DNA from 3 places in the Kribbella sp. CA-247076 genome. Region 1 is predicted to be linked to each of the others. Evidence: predicted binding sites of a transcription regulator. Region 1 holds the regulator's gene; each other region holds the start of a gene.
What was found. The regulator HrcA, encoded in region 1, represses chaperone genes, less so after heat shock. The targets are predictions, from matches to a motif close to TTGGCACTCGNNNNNNNCGAGTGCCAA.
Positions count from the first base shown of each region.

Region 2: groL (chaperonin GroEL) is a predicted target of HrcA. The motif match lies at 1,184-1,210, and genes of this name have one in related genera.
Region 3: ACQPYZ_RS29355 (FmdB family zinc ribbon protein) is a predicted target of HrcA. The motif match lies at 1,170-1,196, and genes of this name have one in related genera.

Region 1 is NZ_CP192051.1:2,389,059-2,391,318, forward strand. It holds gene ACQPYZ_RS11540 (Gfo/Idh/MocA family protein) at 1-704, shown strand, start outside; gene hrcA (heat-inducible transcriptional repressor HrcA) at 817-1,839, shown strand; gene dnaJ (molecular chaperone DnaJ) at 1,871-2,260, shown strand, end outside.
Region 2 is NZ_CP192051.1:6,446,422-6,448,681, forward strand. It holds gene groL (chaperonin GroEL) at 1-1,001, opposite strand, end outside; gene ACQPYZ_RS30565 (GNAT family N-acetyltransferase) at 1,234-1,794, shown strand; gene ACQPYZ_RS30570 (helix-turn-helix domain-containing protein) at 1,864-2,241, shown strand.
Region 3 is NZ_CP192051.1:6,202,792-6,205,051, forward strand. It holds gene ACQPYZ_RS29350 (penicillin acylase family protein) at 1-1,028, opposite strand, end outside; gene ACQPYZ_RS29355 (FmdB family zinc ribbon protein) at 1,217-1,555, shown strand; gene ACQPYZ_RS29360 (YciI family protein) at 1,664-2,011, shown strand; gene ACQPYZ_RS29365 (SAF domain-containing protein) at 2,153-2,260, shown strand, end outside.

The DNA of each region.
Region 1 (2,260 bases):
CCGCCCGGGTCGCGATCGACCGCGGCGACATCGGCGTACCGACGGCGGCGACCGCGTCCTTCGTCACGCCCGGCCACGAGCTGTGGCACCCGGCACCGGAGTTCTACTACCAACCCGGCGGCGGCCCGGTGCTCGACATGGGTCCGTACTACGTGACCAGTCTCGTCACCCTGCTCGGTCCGGTCCGTCGGGTCACCGCCCGCGCCGGACAGTCACAGCAGCAACGGAAGATCCACACCGGTCCGCGGGCCGGCGAGACCTTCGCGGTCGGGGTGCCGACGCACGTGACCGGCGTACTCGAGCACGAGTCCGGCGCGTTGACCAGCCTGCTGATGTCCTTCGACGTGTGGGCCGCCCGGCTGCCGCGGATCGAGGTGCACGGGACCGAGGGCAGCCTCTCTGTGCCGGACCCGAACGGCTTCGACGGCACGGTCGAGATCGCCACCGCCACGCAGCGCGACTGGACGCCACTGCCCGTCGCCGGTGGGTACGCCGGAGCCGGCCGGGGCGTCGGGGTCGCGGACATGGCCCGGGCGATCCGCAACGGCGAGCCGCACCGGGCCGATGGAGCACTGGCGTACCACGTGCTCGACGTACTGGAGTCCGTGCTGGAAGCGGCCGCCCAGGACCAGCCGGTGGACGTCGCGAGCACGGTCGAGCGGCCGGCCGCCGTACCGTTGGGGGCGTCTCCCGATCGTGCCTGACACGGCCTGAGACCCGCCCCACGCCGCAAGTCGGCACTGGCGGCTACTACGGCTCGGTAGACTGGCACTCGAATCATCGGAGTGCCAAGGTCGCCGAGAGAGGGTGGTGCGCGTGCTGGACGAACGCAAGCTGGATGTACTCCGCGCCATCGTCGAGGACTACGTGGCCACGCACGAGCCGGTCGGCTCCAAGACCCTGGTCGACCGGCACAACCTCGGCGTCTCGCCGGCGACCGTCCGCAACGACATGGCCGCGCTGGAGGAGGAGGGGTACATCACCCAGCCGCACACCAGCGCCGGCCGGATCCCGACCGACGCCGGCTACCGGCTGTTCGTCGACAAGCTGAGCACGGTCAAGACCCTGACCGCGGCCGAGAAGAAGGCGATCACTTCCTTCCTGGCCGGCGCGGTCGACCTGGACGACGTCGTCCGCCGGACCGTCCGGCTGCTCGCCCAGATCACCCGCCAGGTCGCGATCGTGCAGTATCCGTCGCTCAACCGGTCCAGCGTGCGGCACATCGAGGTGGTCACGATGACACCGCGCCGCCTGCTGCTGGTGCTGATCACCAGCACCGGCCGGGTCGAGCAGCGGATCGTCGAGCCGCCGCACGACGTCGACGAGCAGCTGATCGCGGATCTGCGGTCCCGGCTGAACACCGCGCTCGCCGGGCAGCGGCTGACCGAGGCGACCACCTCGCTGGCCGCGGTCACCGAGCTGTTCGCGCCGGCCGACCGGCCGCTGGTGGCGGCGATCGTCACCACGCTGCTGGAGGCGTTCACCGACGAGGTCGGCGAGCAGCGGATCGCGGTCGGCGGCGCGGCCAACCTGACCCGGTACGGCGACGACTTCGAGCGCAACGTGAAGCCGGTGCTGGAGGCGCTCGAGGAGCACGTGATCCTGCTCAAGCTGCTCGGTGAGGCGACCAATCCGCAGACCCTGACGGTCCGCATCGGGCACGAGAACCCGTACGAGGAGCTGGCCACCACCTCGGTGGTCGCGACCGGGTACGGGTCCAAGTCGGAGGCGCTGGCCACGCTCGGCATCGTCGGCCCGACCCATATGGACTATCCCAGCACGATGGGCGCCGTCCGCGCCGTCGCGCGCTACGTCAGCCAGATCCTGGCCGACTCATGACGACCACCACACCAACCCCCTGGCTTGGAGTATGAGCACCGACTACTACGCCGTCCTGGGCGTCAGCCGTGACGCGTCACCGGACGAGATCAAGAAGGCCTACCGCAAGCTGGCCCGCCAGTACCACCCGGACGTGAACGACTCCGAGGACGCGCACCACAAGTTCCAGGAGATCGGCCGCGCGTTCCAGGTGCTGAGCGACCCGCAGAAGCGGCAGTTGCACGATCTCGGCGGTGACCCGTTCGCGACCGCCGGCCCGGGCGGCGGGCCCGGCGGGTTCGGGCAGGCCTTCACGTTCACCGACATCATGGACGCCTTCTTCGGCCAGACCGGCGGGGCCACCCGCGGGCCGCGGCCGCGGACCCGGCGCGGCCAGGACGCGCTGATCCCGCTGCGGATCGACCTGGCCGAGGCCGCGTTC
Region 2 (2,260 bases), 3.5 Mb from region 1:
TCGCCCTCGACGATGGTCGTCTCGTCCTTGGTGACGACGATCTTGCGGGCCTGGCCGAGCAGCTCCAGGTCGACGGAGTCGAGCTTGAGGCCGACCTCCTCGGAGATCACCTCGCCGCCGGTGAGGACGGCGATGTCGACCAGCATGGCCTTGCGGCGGTCACCGAAGCCCGGCGCCTTGACGGCGACGGCCTTGAAGGTGCCCTTGATCTTGTTGACGACCAGGGTGGCCAGCGCCTCGCCCTCGATGTCCTCGGCGATGATGGCCAGCGGCTTGCCGGTCTGCATCACCTTCTCCAGCACCGGGACCAGGTCCTTGATGCTGGAGATCTTGCTGTTGACGATGAGGATGTACGGGTCGTCGAGGACCGCTTCCATCCGCTCGGTGTCGGTGACGAAGTACGGCGAGATGTAGCCCTTGTCGAAGCGCATGCCCTCGGTGAGCTCGAGCTCGAGGCCGAAGGTGTTGCTCTCCTCGACGGTGATGACGCCTTCCTTGCCGACCTTGTCCATCGCCTCGGCGATGATCTGGCCGACCTGGTTGTCGGCGGCGGAGATCGAGGCGGTGGAGGCGATCTGCTCCCGGGTCTCGACGTCCTTGGCCAGCGACAGCAGCTGCTCGCTGACGGCCTCGGTCGCCTTCTCGATGCCCTTCTTCAGGCTCATCGGGTTGGCGCCGGCCGCGACGTTGCGCAGACCCTCGCGGACGAGAGCCTGGGCCAGCACGGTGGCGGTGGTGGTGCCGTCACCCGCGACGTCGTCGGTCTTCTTGGCAACTTCCTTGACGAGCTCGGCCCCGATCTTCTCGTACGGGTCCTCGAGCTCGATCTCCTTGGCGATGGAGACACCGTCGTTGGTGATCGTGGGGGCGCCCCACTTCTTCTCCAGCACGACGTTGCGGCCCTTCGGGCCGAGCGTCACCTTGACGGCGTCGGCGAGGGTGTTCATCCCCCGCTCGAGGCCACGGCGCGCCTCTTCATTGAAAGAAATCAGCTTGGGCATTCTCCGCGAGTCCTCCCGCGTCGAGTCTTTGTGGTCCAGCCGGCCGGGATGCCCGCGACGGACGGCACCGGCACCGCGGCGGTCACGTCCCGCCACGCTCCGGCACCTCATCGAGGCCGTCTTCTGTCACACGCCCGGGCCCGAGTGGTTATCACTCTCACCCGTGGAGTGCTAACCAAGTATTAGCACTCGCCCCAACCGAGTGCAAGCCGGGCCTCGCTACCGTAGGCCCATGGTCGAGGTGCGAGCAGCCGGGCCGGACGCCTGGGCCGACGTGGCGGCGGTGATGGGCGAGCGCGGAGACCCGGCGCGCTGCTTCTGTCAGTACTTCCGCCTGCGCGGACAGCAGTGGGACGCCGCCACTCGGGACACCAACCGGCGCGACCTGCGGAACCAGGTCCGCAAGGACGACGTCCCGCCCGGCGTCCTCGCGTACGACGGCCGGACGCCGGTCGGGTGGTGCGCCGTCGGCCCGCGATCGTCGTACCCCCGGGTGGTCGCCTCGCCCAACTGGCGCACCGACCACAAGGACGCGTGGGTGATCACCTGCTTCGTCGTACCGGTCGGACACCGCCGCCAGGGCCTGGCCGGGGAGCTCGCGCTCGGCGCGGTCGAGTTCGCCCGGTCGCAGGGCGCCGCGGTGGTCGAGGGCTGCGCGGTCGACATCTCGACCGCGAGCCGCACCTCCTCGGCGGACCTCTACCGCGGCCCGCTGTCCGTCTTCCTGACCGCCGGCTTCGCCGAGATCAGCCGGACCAACGACCGCTGGGTGCTCGTCCGCAAGCACCTCTGAACCGGTTCCGCTTGTGTTGAAGATTAACATTCAATCAAGCAACGGCAGGTTCGTGAGGAAAGGTGGACGGTGGCTGCGGAGCTGACGCTCGTCGACGGGGAGCGGCCGGGACTGTCGGCGACGCGTGACTGGGCGCTGGAGCACCTCTGCAGGCCGATCACCGTGCAGCAACTCGCGGACCACGCGGGGATGCCGCGGCGGACGTTCATCCGGCACTTCGAGCGGGAGACCGGACTGCCCCCGATGCGCTGGGTCGTGCGGCAGCGTGTCCTGACCACGCGGCGGCTGCTGGAGACGTCGGACTGGACCGTCGAGCGGATCGCCGCCGCGGCCGGCTTCGGCACCGCGAGCACCTTCCGCGAGACGTTCCACCGGGAGACGGGCATCACCCCGTCGGCCTACCGGACGTCGATGCAGGGACTGACAGCGGGCTCCACAGCGTCGTGACTCGCGCACGTAGGTGAAG
Region 3 (2,260 bases), 3.7 Mb from region 1:
GGCAGGCCGGAGAAGCCGAAGCCCGAGACGTCGTACGGACAGCCGCGGCTGACGGTGTTGCAGTGCAGGCCGACCTGGGTCCAGATGCCCGGCATGGTCGCGCCGAGGTGCGGGTCGTTGGCCAGCAGCGGCTTGCCGGTGGTGGTGTGGTCGCCGGAGACGACCCACGAGTTCGACCCGATGCCGTCACCGCGGCCGAGCAGTTGCGGCAGGCCCTTGGCGACCTTGTCGACGGTGTCGAGTGAGGCGAGCAGCTCCTTGGTCAGCATCCCGCGCCGGGCCTCGGTCGCGATCGGCGCGGTGGTGAACCTGCCGCCGCGGACGGATCCGGTGGCCATGATCGGCTCGTTCCGCTCGTACGGGTACGGCGGGTAGAGGCTCTCGATGTTGCGGGACGAGTACGACGCGAGCAGCTTCGTCCGGGTGAGCTCCTCGTCCATGTTGCCGCCGAGGTCCCACGCCATCGCCTTCAGCCAGGCCAGCGAGTCCGCCGCGGTCCACGGCTCCGGGACGTAGTCCGGCCCGGTCAGGTCCTGCAGTCCCAGCACGGCGTACTCGAGGCTGAGGCCGGAACCGGTGTTCGTCTTCAGGTAGGCGTTCACGCCACGGGCGTAGTCGTCCAGGTACTGCCGGGTGGACGGGCTGAGCAGGCCGAGCTCCTTCTCCGCGACCCGGCGCCAGCCGAGGGTGCGGACGAACTTGTCGGTCTCCAGCGCGTCGGCGCCGAAGAGCTCCGCCAGCCGGCCCGACGTCACGTGCCGGCGGAAGTCCATCTCGAAGAACCGGTCCTGCGCGTGCACATACCCCTGCGCGGCGAACAGGTCGCTCGGGGTGTCCGCATAGATCTGCGGGATGCCGTTGCCGTCCCGGACCACCTCGACGTCGCCGTCGAGCCCGGTCAGCTCGATCGTCCCGTCGTACGTCGGGAAGGAGTGGCGGACGACGAAGACGACGGTTCCCGCGATCACCACGAGGACCGTGGCGAGGGCGATTCCGCTGATGATGACGACTCGTAGCAGGCGACGCACGGACCCAACCGTAGAGAATCCGGGCGCGCGCCCCAAATGGGGTCCCGGACAACTTTGCGTTGCTCTGCGTCCGGTGACCATCGACGCTGCGTCGAGGTGTCCCACGCCCGAGTTGGAATAGTTCGGCCCGCTGGCGCATTATTAGCAGTCGAGTAGTAGGAGTGCCAACGGCCTGAAGGGAACGAACCGTGCCGACGTACCAGTACCAGTGCACCGACTGTGGTGAGGCGCTCGAGGTGCGGCAGAGCTTCACGGATGACGCGCTGACCGTCTGCCCCGCCTGCCAGGGCTCCCTGCGCAAGGTCTTCAACGCCGTCGGCGTCGTCTTCAAGGGCTCCGGCTTCTACCGGACCGACAGCCGCGACTCGGGCAAGAGCTCGACGGCCGCGAAGTCCGACTCCTCGGCCAAGTCCGACTCCTCCAGCTCCGCCTCGAAGTCCGACTCCAGCTCCTCGAGCTCGTCCTCGACCTCCACCACCACGTCGAGCAGCACCTCCTCGTCGAGCTCCAGCTCCAGCGCCGCCTGACCCGGACCGGGCAGAATTCGTCCTGGCACCCTGTCGGATCCGGCACCGGCCGTTCGTAGCAGGGGTGAGAGGCGACCGCAGCGGCCGCCGGGGACAAGGAGTGATGAGATGACGCTGTACCTGATCTCGTTCGAGGACGGCGCGATGGACGTCACGGAGGAGGAGCTGCCCGCCGTGGCCGAGACCTCGCACGCCGTGGTCCAGGAGGCCAAGGACGCCGGCGTGTTCGTCTTCACCGGCGGGCTCGACTACCGCAAGCCGCACGCGCTCGTGGGCACCGACGGGATGATCACCGACGGCCCCTACCCGGAGAGCAAGGAGCTCATCGGCGGCATCTTCGTCATCGACGTGCCGACCTGGGACGACGCGCTGAAGTGGGCCGCCAAGGTCGCGGTCGCCTGCCGGTGTGCCCAGGACGTCCGCGAGTTCTTCCCGTTCCGCCGGACCGACTTCTGACCCCTTCCCGGGCTGACGGGCACGGCTACCCGGGTGGCCGTGCTCGGCTGACCGGGTGGTCGAGCACGGCAGCGCGGGTGGCCGTGCTCGCCTGTGGACAACTCGGCGGGCGGACCGCGGGAAACTCGTACTTTCTCTGGCATGAGAATCCCTTCCGTTGTTCGTGATCTGGTGCGTGCCGCCCGCTGGCACCGTCGGCTGCTGGCCGGCGTGGCCGCGGCCGCCGCCGTGTACTTCGGCCTCGTCGCC